DNA from 3 places in the Acinetobacter sp. CAU_H_S170_2 genome. Region 3 is predicted to be linked to each of the others. Evidence: predicted binding sites of a transcription regulator. Region 3 holds the regulator's gene; each other region holds the start of a gene.
What was found. Region 3 encodes PhoB, which activates phosphate uptake and scavenging genes when phosphate is short. Its sites were predicted from a motif close to TGTCATNAANCTGTCATAA; they were not measured.
Positions count from the first base shown of each region.

Region 1: the regulator PhoB is predicted to act here: its motif matches at 1,576-1,594, upstream of AC5EUN_RS11650 (inorganic phosphate transporter).
Region 2: the regulator PhoB is predicted to act here: its motif matches at 1,210-1,228, upstream of AC5EUN_RS04540 (NAD(+) kinase).

Region 1 covers NZ_JBZYAE010000001.1:2,356,385-2,360,941, reverse strand. Annotated here, with positions in the region: gene metH (methionine synthase) at 1-1,214, opposite strand, end outside; gene AC5EUN_RS11650 (inorganic phosphate transporter) at 1,641-3,260, shown strand; gene AC5EUN_RS11645 (hypothetical protein) at 3,348-4,557, opposite strand, start outside.
Region 2 covers NZ_JBZYAE010000001.1:922,304-926,860, reverse strand. Annotated here, with positions in the region: gene AC5EUN_RS04545 (YeaC family protein) at 1-205, opposite strand, end outside; gene AC5EUN_RS04540 (NAD(+) kinase) at 209-1,147, opposite strand; gene mrcB (penicillin-binding protein 1B) at 1,299-3,695, shown strand; gene AC5EUN_RS04530 (tetratricopeptide repeat protein) at 3,717-4,265, shown strand; gene AC5EUN_RS04525 (NUDIX domain-containing protein) at 4,278-4,557, opposite strand, start outside.
Region 3 covers NZ_JBZYAE010000004.1:4,789-9,345, reverse strand. Annotated here, with positions in the region: gene AC5EUN_RS17525 (SDR family NAD(P)-dependent oxidoreductase) at 1-767, opposite strand, end outside; gene AC5EUN_RS17520 (TetR/AcrR family transcriptional regulator) at 971-1,672, shown strand; gene phoB (phosphate regulon transcriptional regulator PhoB) at 1,887-2,597, shown strand; gene phoR (phosphate regulon sensor histidine kinase PhoR) at 2,607-3,965, shown strand; gene asd (archaetidylserine decarboxylase) at 4,061-4,557, opposite strand, start outside.

The DNA of each region.
Region 1 (4,557 bases), on a different contig from region 3:
TCGAGCATCCCTTCATCCATGTTAATGTCGATGATTTGTGCACCAGCTTCAACTTGTTGTTGTGCAACTTCTAAAGCTTCAGCAAACTTTTCTTCACGGATGAGACGTAGGAATTTTTTTGAGCCTGTGACGTTGGTACGTTCACCGACGTTCACGAATAGCGAATCATCATAAATGTTAAACGGTTCTAAACCACTTAAACGGCAGGCAGGTTTGGTTTCTGGCACCTGACGTGGCTGAATGTCTTTCACTGCATTGTAAATTGCACGGATATGATCAGGCGTTGTACCACAGCAACCACCGGTAATATTGATCAAACCACTTTCTGCAAATTCTTTAATGAAGGCTGCGGTTTGTTCAGGGGTTTCGTCATATTCACCAAAAGCATTTGGCAAGCCTGCATTTGGATGCGCTGAAACAAAAGTATCGGCTACATCAGCAATGGTTTTCACGTGTGGACGCATGGCATCTGCACCTAGGGCGCAGTTAAAACCAATTGAGAGTAAGTCACCATGACGAACCGAGTTCCAGAACGCTTCTGCGGTTTGACCTGTTAAGGTACGACCAGATGCATCGGTAATGGTGCCTGAGATCATGAGTGGAAGTTCACGACCAATTTGTTTGAACACTTCTTTTACTGCAAAGATCGCAGCTTTACAGTTTAAGGTATCGAACACGGTTTCGATCAAGATGATGTCTGCACCACCTTCAATCAAGGCATGCGTCGCTTCGATGTAGTTTTCTTTGAGTTCATCAAAAGTAATGTTGCGGAACGCAGGGTCATTTACATTCGGTGAAATCGAACAGGTACGTGATGTGGGCCCCAATACACCTGCCACAAAACGTGGTTTGTCAGGGGTTGAATATTTTTCACAAGCGGCTTTGGCTAAGCGTGCCGCTTCGCGGTTAATCTCGGGAACAAGATCTTCCATGTGGTAATCCGACATTGAAACACGTGTGCCGTTAAAGCTGTTGGTTTCAATAATGTCTGCACCAGCATCGAGGTACGCTTCATGAATGCCTTGAATAATTTGCGGTTGAGTCAATACCAACAGGTCATTGTTACCTTTGAGGTCAGAAGCCCAATCTACAAAGCGTTCACCACGATAATCTTCTTCTTCGAGCTTGTGACGCTGAATCATGGTACCCATCGCACCATCGATAATAAGGATGCGCTCGGCAAGAAGTGCTTTTAAGGTGGCAAGTGTAGACATTCAAAACTCACAAACAGGTTTTCAAAACGTGCAATATTTTAGCAGAAAAGCAGGTTGATTGATGCCTAATTCAAGTGGTATTGGCTATATGGCAAATAAAAAAGGCTGATTTAGCTTTAGTTTTCACGAAAGTGAAATATAGACCCGCTATGTTAATAGATCAGAAGAAATAGAGATGAAAAATATTGATTGGAGCAGATTGTTACAGACAGCACAGCCAAATGTAAGAAAATAATTCAGCGTAATCCGCACCGAAAAGTTAAATTTTGAGCCAGCACAGTGCGTTCAAGGCTTATAAGCGATTTACTGCTGATCTAAAATAAGCCAATTATGAAAAAATTGGCTTCATGTGACACGCATTTGTCATATAATTGTCACAATTAAATTGAACAATAGGGGATATTGATATCCTCTTTAGCCGTCTGCATGAATTCTAATATTCCTCCCGTCCAAGATCAGGTGCACGTGACACAGGTCAAGTCGACGAATGTGCACGTACCTACACCGAAATTTTTTATGCCGGTGTTTTTAACGGTCATTATTTCAACGCTAATTTATATTGGCTTTCAGCTTTCTGCTGACTTATCGCATGTTCCTGCACTGAATCTTTACTCTTTAATTCTTTTAGCGACGGCGTTGTTCATTGCTTTGGGTTTTGAGTTTGTAAATGGCTTCCACGACACTGCCAATGCGGTTGCAACGGTCATTTATACAAATGCACTGTCTGCACCTGTTGCGGTGATGTGGGCAGGTTTCTGTAACTTTCTTGGGGTTATGGTCGCAAGTGGTGCAGTGGCTTACGGTATTATTGCGCTGCTGCCCGTTGAGTTGATTATGAATGTCAGCTCAGGCGCAGGTTTTGCCATGGTGTTTGCCATGTTGATTGCTGCGATTTTGTGGAACTTGGGCACATGGTTCTTGGGTATTCCAGCATCAAGTTCACATACTTTGATCGGTTCGATCTTAGGTGTGGGCATCATGAACTACTTGATGCATTCAGGCAGTGGTGCTTCGGGTGTCGATATGGATCAGGTGATTAAAGTCGGTAAAGCTTTACTGTTTTCACCCATGATCGGTTTTGCTTTTGCAGCAGTGTTGTTCTTATTGGTGAAAAAAATCTTTAAGAAACAACTGGAACTGTTCCAACCACCTGAAGGCAACAAACCACCACCTCCACTGATTCGTGCCATTTTGATTTTTACTTGCACAGGTGTAAGTTTTGCTCACGGTTCAAATGACGGTCAAAAAGGTATGGGTCTAATCATGCTGATTTTGATTGGTATTGTGCCTTTGGCTTATTCTTTAAATAAGAATTTAGATTCACAGCACATTCAGTCATTTGCTCAACTTTCAGATCAAACTGCGGCTGTGATTTATCCGAATCATAACGATATTGCAGATGAAAAAGCCCGTACGGTGATCACGCAATATATTCAAACCAAAGAAATGACCCCAGAAGTCGTACCTGCTTTAGCCAGTTTGACAGATCATTTGGGTGAGCGTGTTGGCCATTATGGAGATCTTAAAGATATTCCTGAAGCTGAAGTTTCTGCACTACGTAATGACATGTACTTAAGCACGACAGCGTTCAAACGTTTGGATAAAGCGAATCAATTGCCAGCGATGTCGGAAGAGGGCAAAAAGACAGTAAAAGAATATCGTAGTAACTTAGATTCATTCTTACAGTACATCCCAACGTGGGTGAAAGTGGCTGTGGCATTGGCTTTAGGTCTAGGTACGATGGTCGGTTGGAAGCGTATTGTCGTGACTGTGGGGGAGCGTATTGGTAAGAACCATATGACTTATGGTCAAGGTATGTCAGCCGAGTTAGTGGCTATGACTACGATTGCAGCTGCGGATGGCTTTGGTATGCCAGTATCGACCACACACGTATTGAACTCTGCGGTAGCAGGGACCATGGTGGCGAATAAGTCAGGTCTGAATTTTGCAACAGTGAGAACCATTCTTTCGGCTTGGATCTTTACCTTACCAGCCACGATCTGTTTATCAGGTGGTTTGTTCTGGTTGTTCCTACAGTTCGTTTAATTTGATGCGTAAAAACCAATGATAAAAAAACGCTACCTAAGGTAGCGTTTTTTAGCTCTGTATTTTATGAACGATGCTGTTCATATTTTACTTTTTGAACTTCGCCCAGACTTTGTCTAAAGGTAGTTTATCTGCGGCAAAGCCATAAAGTGCTGCAAAGGGCAGTGCAGTACGTGCTAAATAAGCTACACGCCATAAGCCACCGTGATTGGCGCCGTGCATCATCAGTTCTAAAGGATGTTCAAGTTTGACCTCTGGGTTAGCTACAGACTTAGGATTACGGAGATCATGGATCCATAAAGCCGCCATGATGGCATTGGTTGTTTCAGGCTTAAAGGCTTCAACATCAAACAAGCTCGCCCCATTAAATGCGGCTTTGAGCAGTGGATTTTTGGTGACAGAATGCGTGGTGGTTGATGGTGCAATATTGATGCTGACGCGCTGACCTTCCGAGCGAGCAAGCGTTGCACGCCACTGTTGAATCCGTTTAGCCAATGCATAGTTTGGCCCTTGCTCAATCACTAAACAGTCGGTGATGCCGTAAGACTTGTTATTATCCGACTCGACGAGGTCATGTAGGTTTTTCTTGAAGAACAGTTGTCCACTGAGGGTTGAAATACTTTTACTGATCATCTGTTGCGTTTTAGAACGACCACTGAACTTTTGCTCAGATGCTGTAATGACTTCTTCAGGTACGGCATAGACATCGGTAGGTGTACACATATACATCAAGCTGGTATCTACTTTGTGCGCGCTGACATGTTGCATAATTGCATCCATCGCAACGGAAACGCGGACATGCTTTTCACCATCCAAATACGCAATCGCGGCCAAATCTAACTGATGTGGGTTTTGTACCAACCATTGTGCAATTTCAGGTACTTGTGTCAGTAGGTTTGCACCGAGTTTTTCTTTTAAAACAGCGACAGGTGTTTCTGCACTCAGCGCTTCAACCGATGGGGCATATAGCGTGGCATTGCCGTGTTGAATGGTGTCTAAAATTTTGCCCCATACACGACTATTGGGTAAATCAACCGCCACAATATTGGCTTTCCATTGGGCTAACCATGTGAGCGGGCCAGCTTCAGATGCTGCACCGAACAAAACCATCGTGCGATCAGATAAATCAAACCATTCAGGATGTTCCACACAGGCAATCAGTGCTTCAGCGTGACTGGGTTCAATCACCCCAGCATCTAACCATGTTTGGATTTGTGCGAGTAAGGCATCGCCACTGAGTTGTTGGCCTTTATAAGGCACTGACCACTCAGGCGCAGCATCATTTTCACCTTTGAGT
Region 2 (4,557 bases), on a different contig from region 3:
CTTCTTTATGCCCTTTATCGATATAACCCGTACGTTCTTTTTCAGGAGTATTCTGATGCTCCCAAGCAATAACGGCTTGCATACAAGTTTGACGTTGTTCAGCAGTCAACGCAACGCCATTTGGCCATTTACCAATTTCTACAGCTGTTTTTAAACGCTCAACAATATCGGCATCTAAAATAGAAAGCATCTGTTCAATATTCATGATTTAATCCTGTTGAAAAGAGTCAAAATCTTGGTTCCACCCAAGTTTAGTTCGGCATGACATATAAAAATCATAACCCGGTGGATGTAATAAATTCAGTTTAAAGGGGTGCTTACGAATATGTAAGCTATCACCCACATTGAGTGAAACACTGTGTTGACCATCGGCACTGACCATCGGCAAGACACGGTTTTCACGAATCAGAAGCTTAATTTCACTGTGTCCACCCACCACAATCGGGCGTGAAGACAAGGTATGTGGATGCATCGGTACCAAAGCAATCGCATCCATCCCCGGATGCACGATTGGGCCACCACCTGACAACGAATAGGCTGTTGAACCCGTAGGCGTCGATACAATCAAACCATCACTGTGTTGACGGTAGACATATTGACCATCGATATTCAGTTCGAAGTCAATCATATGCACCGACTTACCCGAGTGTAGTACCACATCGTTTAGGGCAATCGCATCATAAATCGTCTCGCCCTTTGAGCGAATTTCCATTTCCAATAAGAAACGACGATCTAACTGAAACTCACCTTTTAAAACTTGATCGAGCTTAAAAATCACTTCAGTCGGCTTGATGTCGGTTAAAAAACCCAAACGCCCTCGGTTTACACCCATTACAGGAGTATTAAATTTAACCAAGGCACGTGCAGCATGCAGAAGTGAGCCATCCCCGCCCACCACAATCACCAAATCGACCACTTCACCCAGAAGTGCACGACTCACCGTTTGTGTATTTTTATAAGGAACCAGTTCAGCGGTTTGCGCATCAAAAACGGGATGTAACCCTAAGCTGAGTAGATGATCATGAATAAGACATAAGGTTTCGACGACTGAAGACTTATCTGGACGTCCAATTAAGCCTATGTTTCGAAATGTTTTATGTGAAATTTGCACCTGCAACATCGCTCCGCTACGATTCCCGCCTATCATAACATTATTTATTTAAATTGATTCAAAAACTAAAGTGACTGCTCCTACTCGCGGAATTGTCTATATTTCAGTTTGTTCACAGTTTAATTATTGCAAATTAGCGAAAAGCTTCGCATGATTAGCACAATTTCTCAGGATCTTATTCGTATTTATGAAGTCAGAACGTGGCATAGGTTTAATTGCACTGATCTTCTGCATCTTAGTCATTGCAGCATTCTTGGTGTTTAGTATTTATTTAATAAGACTCGACTCCGTTGTACGTGACAAGTTTGAAGGCAAGCGCTGGGACATTCCTGCGAAGGTATTCGCACGCCCACTCGAAGTGTATACCAATGCCCCTGTCAATCAGGCTGACTTCACTCAAGAGTTAAAACTTTTGGGCTATAAGTCCTCGGAAAACTATACCAAATCAGGGAACTTTGTCAGTTCTGGCAATGAGCTATATGTACATACCCGTGGCTTTGACTTCGGTGATAGTGTCGAGCCTGAACAAGTGCTTAAAGTCACCTTTGCCAATGAGCAAGTGGCTGAAGTCAGTGCAACTAAACCCTCATCTACAGGGATTGCACGTTTAGAGCCGATGCTGATTGGCGGGATTTATCCGCAGCATAATGAAGACCGTGTCCTGATTAAACTCGACAAAGTCCCTAAGCCTTTAATTGAGGCTTTAATTGCAACAGAAGATCGTAATTTCTATAGTCACCACGGCGTTTCAATTCGTGGTACGGCACGTGCGATTGTGAGTAATGTAACGGGTGGAAAACGTCAAGGTGGTTCAACACTGACCCAACAGTTGGTGAAAAACTTCTACCTCACCCCTGAAAAAACCATTAAGCGTAAAGTCAATGAAGCATTTATGGCATTATTGGTTGAGTTTCACTATGACAAAGATGAAATTTTAGAAGCCTATCTCAATGAAGTGAACCTCGGGCAAAACGGCAACTATTCTATTAATGGTTATGGTTTGGCTTCACAGTTTTACTTCGGCATGCCTTTGCGTGAGCTAAATATTGCGCAACAAGCTTATTTGGTGGGTTTGGTACAAGGTCCAACCTTATATAACCCTTGGCGTAACCCAGAAGCTGCGAAAAAGCGCCGTAATATTGTTTTAAACAATATGTTGGTCATGGGCTATCTGACCCAAGAACAATATGAAACTGAAACAGCTCGCCCTTTAAATGTGATTGCCAAACCGACTCTCGGCCCTTCACGTTTCCCAGATTTCTTAGACATTGTACGCCGTCAGTTACGTACCGAATACCAAGAAGGTGATTTGACCAACCAAGGTCTACGCATCTTTACAACGCTCGATCCAATTGCACAAACCAAAATTCAAGATGCGTTTAAATCGACTGTTGGTCGCTTAAGCCGTGGTTCAAGTCGTCTAAAAGAGCTGCAAGGTGCGGTGTTGGTTGCTCATCCTGAAAATGGTGAATTGGTTGCAGCTGTTGGTTCAACCCAAGACTTTACTGGTTTTAACCGTGCACTCGATGCCAAACGTCAAGTCGGTTCACTACTTAAACCGGTGATTTACCTCAGTGCGATTCAGTCGGGACGTTACAACTGGGCCAGCCCAATTGAAGACAGTAGCATTAGTATTCAAGCCAATGGTAAAGCATGGACACCCAAGAACTATAGTGGTGGCGAACACGGCGTTGTACCAATGGTACAGGCACTGTCTAATTCATATAACTTGTCAGCAGTTCGCCTTGGTCAAGAGTTTGGTTTATCGACGTTTAGTAACCACCTAAAACGTTTTGGTGTGACCAGTAACATCCCAACCTATCCATCCATTTTCTTGGGTGCGGTAGACATGTCTCCGATGGAAATGCTCAGCATTTATGGCAACTTTGCCACAGGCGGTTTTAAGTATCCGACTAAATCCATTCGTACTGTTGTCGATCAAAATGGTCGCTTGCTGACCCGTTATGGTTTAAATGTCCAACAAACCATTGACCCTGCTTCTGCCTATGTCCTGAACTATGGTCTACAACAAGTGATGACCTCAGGTACAGGTCGTTCAGCTTATAACACTCTACCGAACTCGCTTCAGCTTGCAGGCAAATCTGGAACCACCAATGACACCCGTGACTCATGGTTTGCAGGTTACTCGGGCAATTATGTTTCTGTGGTTTGGCTAGGTTTAGATGACAATAAACAAACTGGCTTAACAGGTTCTTCAGGTGCGTTGCCAGTGTGGACAAGTGTAATGAGCCAGCTGCGTCAAAAACCAGTCAACTTACGCCAACCGGATGATGTGCAATGGCATTGGATTGATCGTGGCACGGGTTATCTTGCCGCGCAAGGTTGTGAGGGTGCAATGTATATTCCCCTCTTGCGAAACACCGTACCACGCAAAGCAACCACATGTGGCTTACCGCATTATCAAGTTGAACCCACTTACAATCCTGAAACAGATGGTTACCAAGCTACACCTGAACAAGGCGACAGCATAGACAACTATATTCGTGAAAGTGAATCGAACATGCAGCGTAACTTAGAAGATGAGACGCAAGTCATTTCGAGTGGTAGCTATCAACCTGAATAAATAGGACGGATTTAAATTTTGATGTGGTTTAAACGTTTAAGTATCTTAGCAACCATCGTGACTGTGGCAGGCTGTCAAAGCCTCCCACAGCCATCTGAAAAAAAGATACCTGAAAAGCCGACACAGGCGGATAAAGAGCAGAAAACACCCTCAGGAGTTACAATTCACCCTTATGACCGCGAAGAAATTCAACGTCAGAAGATTGTGATTCCTGAGCAGAAAAGCAAACAACAGTTTGATGATGGGCGACAGCTTCCTGCTTTTAAAAGTCTGATGCAAAAAACACAAACGGCCTATCGCCAAGGCCAGTGGAGTCAAGCACAAAGCTACGCCATGCAAGCACAGCGTTTAGCACCACAGTCGAGTGAGACCTTTTTGTATTTGGCTTTAATTGCTAATCAACAAAAACAACCTGCAAATGCGGAATCGCTTGCACGTCGCGGTTTGAGTTATGCCCAAAGCAATGCCATGAAAAAGCAGCTTTGGAGCGTTATCTTAAAAGCAGGTCAAATGCAGAAGAATCAGAAAACCATTCAACAAGCCCAAACAGCAATCAAAAGTCTGTCTTAAAAGCACGCTCCGTTAGATGGAGCGCTGCCCTGCTATACCATAAGCACCATAACTGTTTGCCTTGGCTAAATCGGCTAAATGTAAGCCGCCGAGAGCAAAAATCGGGATATGAATCTCTTCTGCAATCAAGCTTAACTTCTCCCAACCCAAAGTTTCACTATTGGGGTGGCTGAGTGTTTCAAGTACAGGGCTGAGTAAAAGAGCATCACAGCCAATTTCTTGTGCATGTTCAGCACTGCTACGGTCATGACAGGCCGCTATATAACGCTGCCCAACATTTAGCTCCCCTTTA
Region 3 (4,557 bases):
ATCAAATCTAGCGTTTTCGCATCATTGCCAATCAATAAACGACGCTTGTCTTTTTGTACCGCCTCTAAAATTTGACGTGCCGCTTCTTCGGGTGGACAGCGTAATAATTTATTAAAGGTCTGTGCAGATTTCTCAGGGTTCATCCCGATGCTACGCAAGCTGTCATTCACTTTGGCTGCATTGGCAATATTGGTTCGAATCCCACCCGGATGCACGCACAATGCGCTCACGCCACAGTTTTCCATATCTAACTCTTGGCGTAATGACTCGGTAAAGCCACGCACCGCAAACTTAGTGGCATTGTAAGCAGACTGAGTCGGTTGAGCGGTCAGACCAAATAAACTGGAAATATTGATGATATGCCCATCGCCTGTTTTCTTAATATAAGGCAAAAACTCTTTGGTGCCATAGACCACACCCCAGAAATTAATCCCCACGATCCATTCCAGCTCTTCATAGGATGCACCTTCTACGGTTGAACCCAAAGCAACGCCGGCATTATTAAAAATCATATTCACAGAACCATGATTTTGTACGGTTTCTTCAGCCCACGCTTGCATCGCTAAACGGTCTGAGACGTCTAATTTTTTCGTGGTGACACGTACATTGGTGCCTTGTAGCAGTTCAACTGTTTTCGCCAACCCTTGTTCATTGACATCACTCAATGATACATGACAGCCCGCCTTGGCCAATAAAAGTGCCAATTGTTGGCCAATACCCGATCCTGCACCTGTAATTGCCGCAACTTTATTTTTAAAATTCTTCATGAGATTGTGGTTGTCCTTTATCTTTGTACATCGACTGTAGATGCTTTTTTTATAATTGACAATATCAATTGTCATAAATTTAATAGCCAAAAGTGTCAAGTCTATGAAAACCAGCTAGAGATTAAAGCCTACGCATAGGTAGAGTCGTGGTTTATTGCTAAACTATGCAAAACCTTGGCTTTCAAATAGGGCGATGAAATCTGATGACGGCATCTGAACCAGTACAACAAAACAGCGATAATAATAATAAAACCAAAGAAAGACAATTCAAGGGCTTATCGCTTTCTGAACGTAAACAGCTGCGTCGTGAAAAATTGATTGAAGCTGGCATTGAAGCCTACGGCACTCACGGCTTTTTTGCCGTGACGGTGAAAGATATTTGTAATGAAGCCAAACTTACTGAACGTTATTTTTATGAGTCGTTTAAAAAAAGTGAGCAACTGTTTCAAACCATTTTTTTAAAGCTGATCGATGAGTTACAGCACAATGTCATGCAAGCCATCATGCAAGCCTCTTCAGATCCACATAAAATGATTGATGCTGGACTGCGTGCCCTGCTTACCACCCTAAAAGATAATCCCCGCATGGCGCGTATTATTTATATCGATGCAATGTTGGTGCAAGAATTACATAACCAAGCCACGATTCATGAAACCATGACCCGTTTTGACCGGATGATTCAAGCCTTTGTGATGCTGATGATGCCGCAAATTAACCGGTCCGAACGTGAAATTTCGCTGGTCGCCACAGGCCTCAATGGCTATGTCACACAAATTGCGATCCGTTGGGTGGTTAGTGGGTTTAAACAATCCTTTGAAGAAGTTTTATCCTCCAGCCGTATTGTATTTATTTCACTTCTAGAAATCTTTTCAGACCCCAATACACGGGCAAAATTGGATGTCTAAGACTTTTCACTTGGATGAGATCGGAATTTTCGAATGCAATTTAGATTAAACTTCCATTAATTTTGAATCCCAATATGACGATTTTTTGTCACATTTTTTTGCAAATTTCATCAATCGTCTGTTTTTTGCAATGATACTGTCATAATTAATCTTTGTAATAAGCCTGTCATAAAATTAAAACGGCCTGCCGTTACCTACAATAGGATATTGCGTTGTGAAAGATGACTACATTTTAATCGTCGATGATGAACTTCCCATTCGAGAAATGATTCACACCTCGTTGGATATGGCAGGCTTTCAATGCTTACAAGCAGAAGATGCAAAACAAGCCCACCAAATGATTGTGGATCAGCGTCCTGCTTTGATCTTGCTCGACTGGATGATGCCTGGTGGCGTCAGTGGTGTAGATTTATGTCGCCGTCTCAAGCGCGATGAAAATCTCTCTGAAATTCCAGTGATTATGCTCACAGCACGTGGTGAAGAAGACCATAAAGTGCAAGGTCTGGATGCTGGTGCAGATGACTACATGACTAAACCGTTTTCGACCCGTGAATTGGTTTCCCGCATTAAAGCTGTTTTACGCCGTGCTAATGCGCTCAGCGGTGAAAAATCGATTGATGCCAATGGTTTAATCTTAGACCCTGTCAGCCAACGGGTCAGCTTTGGCAATAATTTCCTCGACATGGGGCCAACTGAGTATCGTTTATTGGCCTTCTTCATGACTCATCCTGAGCGTGCCTACACCCGTGCGCAACTTCTTGACCAAGTCTGGGGCGGAAACGTGTATATTGAAGACCGTACCATCGACGTGCATATTCGCCGCTTACGTAAAGTACTTGAGCCTTATGCTGCAGATCGCTTTGTGCAAACAGTTCGCGGTACAGGCTATCGATTCTCTACACGTGCGGATATCGCCCTAGGTTAATTTTGTTTTATGTATGAACCCTACCCGGTCCCTGAACTTGCGCGCGAGCATAAAAAAACGCGATATAGCAGTTTATGGGGCTTTGCCAAACAGGACTTACGTCTCCTTGCCTTTTTCTTGCTGATTGCAAGCTTGATTGGTTTTGGCGTTGGTTATTTTTGGACGTGTATCTCCTTTGCCTTTGCCGTTTTTTTCATTCTGCAAATGCGCTCTTTGTATTTGGTCAATGACTGGATTTCCAATCGTCCCTACGAAGTTCCACCCAACCTTGGGGGCATTTGGGGGGCATTATTGTTCAATGTTTATCGTGCACAGCGCCAAGAACGGATTGTACAAGCGGAAATGGTCGGGTTGATTGATCGCGCGCAGTCGTCATTGGTCGCTTTGCAAGAAGCCGTGGTGCTGATAGATGACATGCAACAAATTGAATGGTGGAACCCTGCTGCAGAACGGTTATTAGGCATCGAACAAAATGACCGTGGCCGTAATATTTTGACTTTATTACGCCAACCAAGTTTTGTGGATTATTACAATAATATTGATGCTGCACCAGATGGCTTAAAAATGAAGTCATCCAGTTTTGATGAACATTATGTTCAAGTCAAAATGACTCGATTTGGTGGAGAAAGTCGCTTACTGGTCGCCTATGACGTGACCCGCATGCACAATCTCGAACAAATGCGTAAAGACTTTGTCGATAACATTTCACATGAACTACGCACACCGCTCACAGTACTCAGTGGTTATATTGAAACCTTTACAGACCAAGAAGATCTCAACCCACGTTGGAAGCGGGCCTTTGACCAAATGCAGGCACAGGCCAAACGCATGAATGCCTTGGTGAATGATTTGCTATTACTGTCACGCCTAGAAAATGACAAGCAAATTGCTAAAAATCAAATCATTGATATGCCTAGCTTAATGAACCAACTTTATGACGATGCGCATGCCTATAATATTGATTATGGGCATACGCTCAATCTCGATATCGACAGTCACTGCGACTTAATCGGTTCAGATATGGAGTTAGCCAGCGCTTTTAGTAATCTGATTACCAATGCCATCAAATACACGCCGAAAGGTGGAACGGTGACCATGGGTTGGCATGACAATGGTGAACAGGCTTATTTTACTGTGGAAGATACTGGTATAGGCATTGATCCTAAGCACCTGCCCCGTTTAACCGAACGCTTCTACCGTGTTGACAGCGCGCGCAGTCGACAAACGGGTGGCACAGGCTTAGGACTCGCAATTGTGAAACACGTATTAATGCAGCACCAAGCACATTTAGAAATTGAATCCAAAGAAAATCAAGGCTCTATTTTTAAAGTGATTTTCCCCAAAGAACGCACCTATAATCCTGAATAAACCTTTCTTCAAAAGCATGAAAAAAGCACCGATATCGGTGCTTTTTTGTCTCTCACCGTCCCTTTAACAAGGACGGTGACCGAGAGCTGAAACGATTAAACTGTATGTCCCATCACTTCACCCATCACCACAGTCGAGTTGGCTTTAAAGGCTGCATCCCACGTCATTTTGTCTTTTTCAAACAGTACCACAGCGGTTGAGCCTAAGTAAAAGCGACCCAGTTCAGCTCCTTTGTCCAAGAATAAATTATGCTGATTTAATTCTAAACGGCCAGTAGGCTTCACTTTTCCTGTTGCAACAGTTTCAATCCCCGCCACAATCATGGCGCCAACGAGAACTACGGCCATACGGCCGATTTCTGTATCAAATAAACAGACCATACGTTCATTTCGGGCAAACAAGCCTGGAATGTTTTCAGCAGTGGTTTGATTGACAGAGAACAATTCACCCGGCACATATAAGGTTTCCGTCAATGTGCCTGCAAATGGCATATGCACACGGTGATAATCTTTAGGCGATAAATACACCGTTGCAAACTGACCATTTTTAAACGGTTCAGCCAACTGCGGATCTGCAATTAAGTTATCAACGG